3 regions of the Phenylobacterium sp. LH3H17 genome follow, and region 1 is predicted to be linked to each of the others. Evidence: predicted binding sites of a transcription regulator. Region 1 holds the regulator's gene; each other region holds the start of a gene.

Region 1 (3,272 bases):
CGGCGTGCCTGTCGGTTCTCACCGACACCCCGAGCTTTCAGGGCGCCGACAGTTTTCTGACCGCCGCCCGCGACGCCGTGGCCCTGCCCGCCCTGCGCAAGGAGTTCCTGGTCGATCCCTGGCAGGTTGCGGAGTCCCGCGGCCTGGGCGCCGACGCCATCCTGGTGATCCTGGCCATGGTCGACGATGCGATGGCCGCCGACCTTATCTCGGAAGCCGCGCGGCTGGGCATGGACGCCCTGGTCGAGGTGCACGACGAGGCCGAGATGGCCCGGGCGGGAAAGCTGGGCGCCGACCTGGTGGGGGTCAATAACCGCGACCTGCGCACCTTCACCGTCGACCTGGCCATCACCGAACGGCTGGCCGCCGGTGCGCCTGCCGGCGCCCTGCTGGTCACCGAGAGCGGCCTCTTCACGCCAGCCGACGCCGCGCGGCTGGAGCGAGCCGGCGCTCGAGCCATGCTGGTGGGCGAGAGCCTGATGCGGCAGGCCGACGTCGCCGCAGCCACAAAGGCCCTGCTCGCTTGATCGGCGCGCGCCGCCGCGTCGGCGCGGCCAAGGCCCGGCAGGTGGGCAAGGCCCTGATCGCGCAGGGCGGCTGGGTCTTCCTGGTCAACGACACCCACGACTTTCTCAGTTGGCAGTTCGGCCTGAAGCGCTGGGCCCGCTCTGAACGCGACCGCGTCGCCGCCATTCTGGCCGAGCGCCAGAGGCTGATCGGGTCGGCGCCCTATCTGATGTTCATCAGCCCGGAAAAGAGCGTCGCCTATCGCGAATATCTGCCGCTCGGCCTGGACCGGCTGACGCTCTCGCGCCATCGCCCGGCCATCCTCATGACCGCCATGGCGCCCAAGGACGTGCGCTACGTGGCTGAGGCCTTCGACCGCCTGAAGCGCTTCGGTCTGCTCTATTTCCGCGGTGACACCCATGTGAACTGGCTGGGCGCCTACCACCTTTACCGTATCGCCATCGAGGCCGTGCGCGAGGCCGGCATCGCCACCCATCCCCCCAAGACCTATGGCGAGATGCGCTCCTGGATCGCGGGCATGGAGGGTGACGTCTATGTCCAGATCGACGAGGCCCAGAAGGACGAGTTCGAGGCCGAGGCCAAGCTCGGCCGGGCGCGCGGGACCATGCTGGAGCTGACCATCGCGCTCTCGGTCCGCGACGATGAGGTCAAGGCGCGCACGGTCGAGGTCCCCCACGACTACGCTGAAATCTTCGACGGCCGCGAGCTGATCATCAAGGAACAGGACGACAAGAGCCTGCCGACCGCCGTGGTGTTCCGCGACTCCACCGCCACCCTCAGTATCGACTTCCTGGCCGAGCACTTCTCTCGCTCGGTCTATGTCTGGCACGAGGGCGACGTGCTCGCCGACTTCATCGAGCGCGAGCGCCCCGACGTGGTTCTCCACTTCGTGGCCGAGCGATTCCTGGCCGTCTACCCCGCGAGCCGGCCCCTGAGTCGCCTGCCGCGGATTGCGTCCTGACGGGTTCTCGGAAAGGCCTGAAATTTCAACGGCGAAGCCGGTAACTTGACATTAACCAGGAACACCTAGAGAACATTACCAACGTTTGCGCTTTGTTCTCCAAGGGCTCGACTGCCATGCTCACCCGTAAACAGCACGAACTGCTCATGTTCATCCATGAGCGGATCAAGGAAAGCGGAGTTTCGCCTTCCTTCGACGAGATGAAGGAGGCGCTCGATCTGGCGTCCAAGTCCGGCATCCATCGGCTGATCACCGCGCTCGAGGAGCGCGGCTTCCTGCGCCGCCTGCCCCATCGGGCCCGGGCGCTGGAGGTGGTGAAGTTGCCGCAGCAGGCGACCACCACGGCCCCGCCCAAGGGCCGCTCCCCCTTCAAGCCGCAGCTGGTGGAGGCCGGTCAGGCCGCGCCGATGGTGGCCAACGACACCCGCGACCTGCCGGTCCTGGGCAAGATCGCGGCCGGCACGCCCATCGAGGCGATCCAGCAGGAACGCGACCGCCTTCCCGTTCCCGAAGTCATGCTGGGCGCGGGCGAGCACTTCGTCCTCGAGGTCCAGGGCGACTCGATGATCAACGCCGGCATCCTCGACGGCGACTATGTGGTGATCCGCAAGACCGACGCGGCCAATTCCGGCGATATCGTCGTAGCCTTGGTCATGGGCGAGGAAGCCACCTTGAAGCGACTGCGCCGCAAGGGCGCCTCCATCGCCCTGGAGGCCTCCAACCCTGCCTATGAGACCCGGATCTTCGGTCCAGACCAGATCCAGGTCCAGGGCCGTCTGGTCGGCCTCATCCGCCGCTACCACTGACCGTCCAGGGGCGCTGGCCGCGCAGGTCCTGCGCCCAGACGATCCGCCAGCCGCCCGGCTCCCGATAGAGCTCGGCCGAGCCGCCGCGCGCGAAATCGGCTGCGGTGAGCGTCAGGGCGCCTGGGCATGGCGCGGCCTCGCCGCGCACCACCACCACCTCGGCCCAATCGCAGAACAACGGCAGCTTGCGCTCGATTGTCGACGCCCGTCGGGTCATGATCGCCGCCACCCTTGGCGTCTCGACACCAGGGCGCGGCGCGCAGGACCAGCGGTCGCAGTCATAGCTGGCGTCGCGGATCGTCAGGCCCTCTTCCGGGACCGACAGGCCGCGGCGCCGCGCCCAGAGTTCGGCGGCGAACAGCTTGGCGTCAGGACGGAACAACACCGCATCGTCGCCGGCCCGCACGGCCACGGTCGAGCCGTCGGCGGCGATCCAGGCGTCCGGCGCCGGCGGCCGGGGATAGATCGCCACCGCCAGGGCAAATGGCAGGCCCAGCCAACGTAGCGGCCCCTTGCATAGACACAGCCACAGTATGCCCAGGAAGGCGGCCGCCAGGGTCCAACCCGGCGCGCTGGCGACGGTGAGCTGGGCCCCGGGCAGACCCGCCGCGGTCGCCGCGATCCGGTTCATGGTGTCGATGGCCACGTCCGCTGCGGCCAGGGGGAGCGCGCCCAGGCCCAGCGGCGCCAGGACCGCGCCAATGGCCAAGGCCGGCATCATCAGGAATGACGAGATCGGCGCCACCAGCAGGTTGGCGACGAGGCCGAAGGTGGCGACCCGGTTGAAGTGCTGCATGGCGAAGGGGCCGGTGGCCAGGCCGGCCACGAAGCTCGCCCCCAGGCTGGCCGCCGTCCAGACCCCGATCCCCTGGACGAGGCGGATCGGCCAGGGGGTGTTGATTTCCTTGGGAACCCGCGGCCAAGCCTCGGCCAGGGCCACCAGGGCGGCGGTGGCGGCGAAGGACATCTGGAAGCCC
Region 2 (3,272 bases), 820 kb from region 1:
GACACCATCTGGGGCGGCGCGGGCGACGACATGATCACGGCCGGTGACGGCGACGACCAGATCCACGACGGCGCGGACAACGATAAGGTCTTCGCCGGCGCGGGTGACGACACGATACATGTCGAAGGCGGCAGCGACGAACTCGACGGCGGCGCCGGGGTCGACACCGTGGTCCTCTCGGGGGCTTTCGCCGACTATTCGGTCATCGCCGGCGGCGACGGCTGGCGGGTGACCGACCTGCGCGCGGGCTCGCCCGACGGCGTGACCCAGATCGCCAACATCGAGATGCTGGCGTTCAGCGACAAGACCGTGGCGCCCGGCACGAGCGGCACGACCAACATCGCGCCCGTGGTCACTGGCCCGGTGACCGCCTCGGCCGCCGAAGACGGCGCGAGCGTGACCCTCTCGGCGCTCGCCCAGGCGACCGACGCGGACGTCGGGACGACGCTCAGCGTGACCGGCCTGCCGGCGCAGCTGCCTGCGGGCGTCAGCTTCGACGCCCAGACCGCCGCCTTCGTGCTCGACCCCGCCAACGCAGCCTTCCAGGCCCTGGCGGCAGGCCTGCAGACGACGCTGACGATCGACTACGGCGTCACCGACGGTCTGGCCGTGACGCCGGCCCAGGCCGTGTTCACGGTCACGGGCGTCGATGACGCGCCGACCCTGGCCGCGCCCCTGGCCGACACGACGGCGACGGCGGGCTCCGCCCTGTCGTACCAGGTGGCCGCCGGGACCTTCGCGGACGTGGACGGCGACGTCCTGGCCCTGAAGGCGACGCTGGCCGACGGATCGGCGCTGCCGGCCTGGCTGGCGTTCAATCCCGCGACTGGCGCTTTCGCGGGCACGCCCTCGACCGCGAGAACCCTGGACATCCGGGTGAGCGCGAACGACCCCGGCGGCCTCTCGGTCTCGGACGTTTTCACGCTGACAGTGGCCCCCGAGCCGCTGGCGAACTTGATCCTCACCGGGACGTCGGGTGGTGACTCCCTCGCGGGCGGCGCTGGCGACGACCAGCTTTCCGGCCTCGCTGGCGCCGACACCCTCGCCGGTTTGGCCGGGGACGACGTCCTGGACGGCGGCGCCGGTGCGGACCGCCTTGACGGTGGCGCCGGCTCCGACACGGCCTCCTATGCCAGCGCGACGGCGGCGGTGAAGGTCGGCCTTGCGCTCTCCAAGGCTCAGGACACCGGCGGCGCGGGCAAGGACACGCTCGTCAACCTCGAGAACCTGCAAGGTTCGTCCTATGGCGACACCCTGACCGGCAATGCGGCCGCCAACGGCCTCAGCGGCGGTGGCGGCGGTGACGTCCTGACCGGCGGCGGCGGCGGCGACGGCCTCTGGGGCGGGGCGGGCGGTGACCGGTTTGTGTTCCAGGGTCTGACCGACTCCGCGGTGAGTGCGCGCGATACGGTCTATGACTTCAGCCATGCCGATGGTGACCGCATCGACCTGTCCGGCATCGACGCGATCGTGAACGGGAAGAACGACGCCTTTACCCTGGTGAGCGGCTTCACCCACAAGGCCGGCGAACTCGTCTCCCTCTACTCTGTGGACCACTATGTCGTGCAGGGCGACGTGAACGGCGACGGGATCGCGGACTTTGCGATCAACGTCTTCGCTGACGCGCCGCTGGTCTCCGGCGACTTTCTGCTGTGAGCCTGCCGGGGCCGGCCCCGAGAGGGGTCGGCCTGCCCGGCTCAGCCTTGGCGGCGCGCTTGGGTCGGCTTTCCGAACGCGGGTCCTGGGAGCGCGGCGCAACATGTAAATTCCCTCCTAACCTCGCTGCGTCAAAACCGGTCGCACCCGCGCCGCCACGCAAAAAAGAACATCTTGCGAACAGAGAACAAACGGGGCACACCTTGTTGCGACGACGGGTTGCGAATTGTTGGGCCGGTCGGGTTGGGTTGACGGAATCATGAAACAAGGAGCGTCCAAGGTGACTGGGCAATCGGCGTTGAAACTCGTGGGCAGAGACGAAGGCGATAAGGCGCGCGCGCTGGAAGCGGCGTTGGCGCAGATCGACCGGGCCTTCGGTAAGGGCTCGGTGATGAAGCTTGGCTCCAAGAGCCAGATCGAGGTCGAGGCGGTGTCCACCGGCTCCCTCGGGCTCGACATCGCGCTGGGCATCGGCGGCCTGCCCAAGGGCCGGGTGGTCGAGATCTACGGCCCGGAAAGCTCCGGCAAGACCACTCTGGCCCTGCACGTGGTGGCCGAGGTCCAGAAGAACGGCGGCACCGCGGCCTTCGTGGACGCCGAGCATGCGCTCGACCCCGCCTATGCCCGCAAGCTGGGCGTCAACCTGGACGACCTGCTGGTCTCCCAGCCCGACACCGGCGAGCAGGCGCTCGAGATCACCGACACCCTGGTGCGCTCCGGCGCCGTCGACATCATCGTCATCGACTCGGTCGCGGCCCTGACGCCGCGGGCGGAAATCGAAGGCGAGATGGGCGACAGCCTGCCCGGCCTGCAGGCCCGGCTGATGAGCCAGGCCCTGCGCAAGCTCACCGCCTCGATCTCCAAGGCCGGCACCCTGGTGATCTTCATCAACCAGATCCGCATGAAGATCGGCGTCATGTACGGCTCGCCGGAGACGACCACCGGCGGCAACGCGCTGAAGTTCTACGCCTCGGTGCGCCTGGACATCCGCCGCACCGGCTCGGTCAAGGTGCGCGACGAGATCGTCGGCAACAATGTCCGCGTCAAGGTGGTGAAGAATAAGGTGGCCCCGCCGTTCCGCGAGGTCGAGTTCGACATCATGTACGGCGAGGGCATCTCCAAGCTGGGCGAGATCATCGACCTGGGCGTCAAGGCCAACGTCATCGAGAAGTCCGGCTCCTGGTTCTCCTGGAACAGCCAGCGCATCGGCCAGGGCCGCGATAACGCCCGGGAGTTCCTCAAGAACAACCCCGACATCGCCGCCCAGATCGAGAAGCAGGTCCGCGGCGCCAAGGAAGTCATCGAGGAAGAGCTGCTGGTCGGCCCGACCGGCGACGAAGACGGCGCCGACGAGGAATAGGGATCGGACGGCCGCCTGGGCTCCGTGAGCCTGGGTCCGCCAACCCGACGCCCGAGCTCGCCGAGAGCCCGGCCCCGCGCGGCCGTTCATGGGAGGACGTTCAGGCGAGTTTCGCCTGGGCGTCCTTTTCCTTTGCGGCGCAGCGAAGTTTGCGTAAACGGTCGCCGGTTCCATCTAGGGGCGGGGAACGACCCCCGTCCCCCTACGACTTGATCAAGTGTCTAAAGCCATGCCGAGCCTCAACGAGATCCGCAGC
Region 3 (3,272 bases), 290 kb from region 1:
CTCGATGGCCGCCTTGCCGCGCATGATCACCGAGCCGCGGCCGGTCGCCAGCGCCGTGCGCGCGCCCGTGCGACCGATGATCTCGCCACCGGTGGGGAAGTCGGGGCCCGGCACGATATCCAGCAGGGCGTCCAGGGTGACGGCAGGATCGTCCACATAGGCCAGGCAGGCGTCGACGATCTCGCCCAGGTTGTGGGGAGGGATATTGGTGGCCATGCCGACGGCGATGCCGCCCGCGCCGTTGACCAGCAGGTTGGGGATGCGCGACGGAAGGACCACGGGCTCGCTTTCCGAGCCGTCGTAGTTGTCCTTGAAGTCGACCGTGTCCTTGTCGAGGTCGGCCACGATCATCATCGCGGCCTTGGTCATGCGGCTTTCAGTGTAACGCATGGCCGCCGGCGGATCGTTGTCCACCGAGCCGAAGTTGCCCTGGCCGTCGATCAGCAGCAGTCCCATGGAGAACGGCTGGGCCATCCGCACCATGGTGAAGTAGATCGAGGCGTCGCCGTGCGGATGGTACTTACCCATCACGTCCCCGACCACGCGCGCGGACTTCACATAGGCCCGGTCGGGCGTATGTCCCTGCTCGTTCATCGAGAACAGGATGCGGCGGTGCACGGGCTTGAGGCCGTCGCGCGCGTCCGGCAGGGCGCGGCTGACGATCACGCTCATGGCGTAGTCGAGATATGAGCGCTTCAGCTCATCTTCGATGGCGATAGGGGCGATGCCCCCGCGCCGCCCGTCATCCGGCGGGGTATGGGTTTCGTCGGTCAAGGAGAGGATTTAGCCGGTTAGAATCGGACACAAAACAGAGTTCAGTAGTTATCATCCGCAGGCCGCGAAGGCCAACTTCCGTCACCACCCGAACCCAGGTCGAACGCCCCATGAGATATGCCCTCGCCGCCACGATTGCCACCCTTTTCGCAACTGCGGCATGGGCGGCCGACGAACCGGCCAACCTGCGGATCGAATTGAGGAATTCCAGCGGCGCCTCGGTCGGGACGGCGAGCCTGGCCCAGGCTCCGAACGGCGTCCTGGCGCGGATTGAGCTCAAGGGCGTCGCCCCCGGCTGGCACGGCCTGCATTTTCACGAGAAGGGCGATTGCTCGAAGGCAGACTTCACCTCGGCGGGCGGTCACGTGCACGGCAAGGCGACCATGGTCCACGGCCTGCTGAACCCCGACGCCAACGAGGCCGGGGATCTGCCCAACATCTTCGTCGCCCCCGACGGCAGCGGCCAGGCGGAGGTGTTCTCGACCTATGTGTCCCTGGGGTCGACGGCGGCTCGGGAAGCCCTGGCCGACAAGGATGGCTCGGCCCTGGTGATCCACGCCAATCCCGACGATCACAAGGCCCAGCCTATCGGCGGAGCCGGCGCGCGCATCGCCTGCGGGGTCATCCCGGCGGGGTGATGGGCAAGGGGGCCGGACGGGGTCGGCCAAACGAAATGGCCGGTCCCCCAAAGGAAACCGGCCACGTCCTGTCCCGAGGGGTGGTCCCCCTAGAACGGAATTTCGTCGTCCAGGTCGGCCGAGAAGTCCTCGCGGGGACCGGAGGCCGGGCGGCGCTGGCCGCCGCCGCCGAACCCGCCACCGCCACTGCTCGCTCCGCCATAGTCGCCGCCGGAGCTCGCGCCCTCGCTGTCGCCGCGGCCGTCGAGCATGGTCAGTTCCCCGCGGAACTTCTGCAGCACGATCTCGGTGGAGAATTTCTCCACGCCCGACTGATCGGTCCACTTGCGGGTCTGGATCGAGCCCTCGATGTAGACCTTGGAGCCCTTACGCAGGTACTGTTCGGCGACCTTGACTAGGTTGTCGTTGAAGATCACCACCCGGTGCCACTCGGTCTTTTCCTTGCGCTCGCCCGAAGACTTGTCGCGCCAGGTTTCCGAAGTGGCGACGCGCAGATTGGCGACGCGGTCCCCCGAGGTGAGGCTGCGGATCTCGGGGTCGGCGCCCAGATTGCCGACGAGAATGACCTTGTTGACGCTGCCCGCCATGTGAGTGTCCCTTGCTTTCCGTGCTTGCGCGCTCGCGCTCGGCCCGGACGCTAGCGGAGGGTGCTCAGCGGATCAAGTTAATGTTCCGCCTTTGTTCTCACCTTGCGCAGCTTCGTCCACAGGTGTCTGCTGCGCCGGAACGCCGCGCCTACTGGCCAGGGGGCCGCTGGGGCATGGCGCCCGGGATGGCCAGGCGGCCGTCGCCCGTGCGCACCAGAGCCAGATAGCGATGCGATTCCATCGTCGGCGCCGTGAATATCCCGTTCCGCTCGACGAAGATGAAATTGCCCTTGAAGGCGCCGGCGACCTCGCGGTTCGAGCCGCCCATGCGCAGGAACTTCAGCCGCATGGTCTCCAACGCCGCGGCGCAGTGTTCCAGGTCGGCCACGCCGGTGGCCAGCTTGTTGTACTTGAGCTTGCCGTCCTTCCCCTGCCCCACATGCCAGCAGATGCCTTCGCCACCAGGCGGCAGGGTCTTCTTGGCGCAGGCGGCGAGGGCTAGGACGGAGAGGCCGGCGATCAGGGCGGTGCGAAGCATGGTCAAGCCTATAGCGGCGATTGCGGCGACCCGAAGGCGTCAGCCCACGGGGGAGATCGAACAGTTCTCGGCCTGGCTGGCCAAGGGCCGGAAGCTGCGGTTGTCGCCCGACACCTCCACCCTTCCCGGGACCAGGCGCAGGGTCTGCTGCATCCAGCGTCCATAGGTGGCGCCGCCCGAACGCTCGCAGCGTCCGGCGAACAGGATCTGCACGCATGCGTTCAGGCTCATGTCGGCCGGCTGCTTGCGCCAGCCGCCGTCGGCATAGCGCCAGCACGCGCCGGCCGGAACGGACGCGGCCGGCGTCGCGGCGGGCGCGGGCGCGGCGGGGGTCGCGGTCGGCGCCTCGGCCGGCGCATCCTCCACGGGAGGCAGCGGGGTCAGCATGGTTCCGGCCTGGTCGGCGGCGGCCAGGTTTCCGGCCTCGTCGACACCCACGTCCAGGGCGCCGGTGGCCACGCCGTTGCGCTTGGCGCAGTCGGCCAGGGTCACTTCGCCTACATATTGTCCGGCGACGTAGCAGCGCAGGGGTCGGGCGGGATCGAGGCGTCCGTCGTCGGCTGCGCCGGTCTCCACCACCAGGCCGCCCTGCGAGGCTGGCGGCGGCGGGACATTCTCGCCCTTGCCGCCGGAGATCAGGGCCGCGGCGATGCCGATGCCGGCCACGAGGGCGAGCGCGCCGCCCGCCACGACGAGTCGACTCCGCCGGTCGTTCAGGAAATCCATGAACCTTCG

The links. The regulator LexA, encoded in region 1, represses DNA repair genes until DNA is damaged. The targets are predictions, from matches to a motif close to ATGTTCNCNANNTGTTCT.
Region 2: a site for LexA is predicted at 1,823-1,840, ahead of recA (recombinase RecA). Genes of this name have one in related genera too.
Region 3: a site for LexA is predicted at 2,080-2,097, ahead of ssb (single-stranded DNA-binding protein). Genes of this name have one in related genera too.

What each region holds. Positions count from the first base shown of each region.
Region 1 covers NZ_CP101283.1:2,145,816-2,149,087, reverse strand. The annotation lists gene trpC (indole-3-glycerol phosphate synthase TrpC) at 1-527, shown strand, start outside; gene M9M90_RS10600 (hypothetical protein) at 524-1,489, shown strand; gene lexA (transcriptional repressor LexA) at 1,606-2,295, shown strand; gene M9M90_RS10590 (ComEC/Rec2 family competence protein) at 2,276-3,272, opposite strand, start outside.
Region 2 covers NZ_CP101283.1:1,321,879-1,325,150, forward strand. The annotation lists gene M9M90_RS06390 (choice-of-anchor L domain-containing protein) at 1-1,656, shown strand, start outside; gene recA (recombinase RecA) at 1,937-3,016, shown strand; gene alaS (alanine--tRNA ligase) at 3,246-3,272, shown strand, end outside.
Region 3 covers NZ_CP101283.1:2,438,001-2,441,272, forward strand. The annotation lists gene gyrA (DNA gyrase subunit A) at 1-774, opposite strand, end outside; gene M9M90_RS12130 (superoxide dismutase family protein) at 885-1,412, shown strand; gene ssb (single-stranded DNA-binding protein) at 1,502-1,999, opposite strand; gene M9M90_RS12140 (hypothetical protein) at 2,148-2,537, opposite strand; gene M9M90_RS12145 (hypothetical protein) at 2,577-3,263, opposite strand.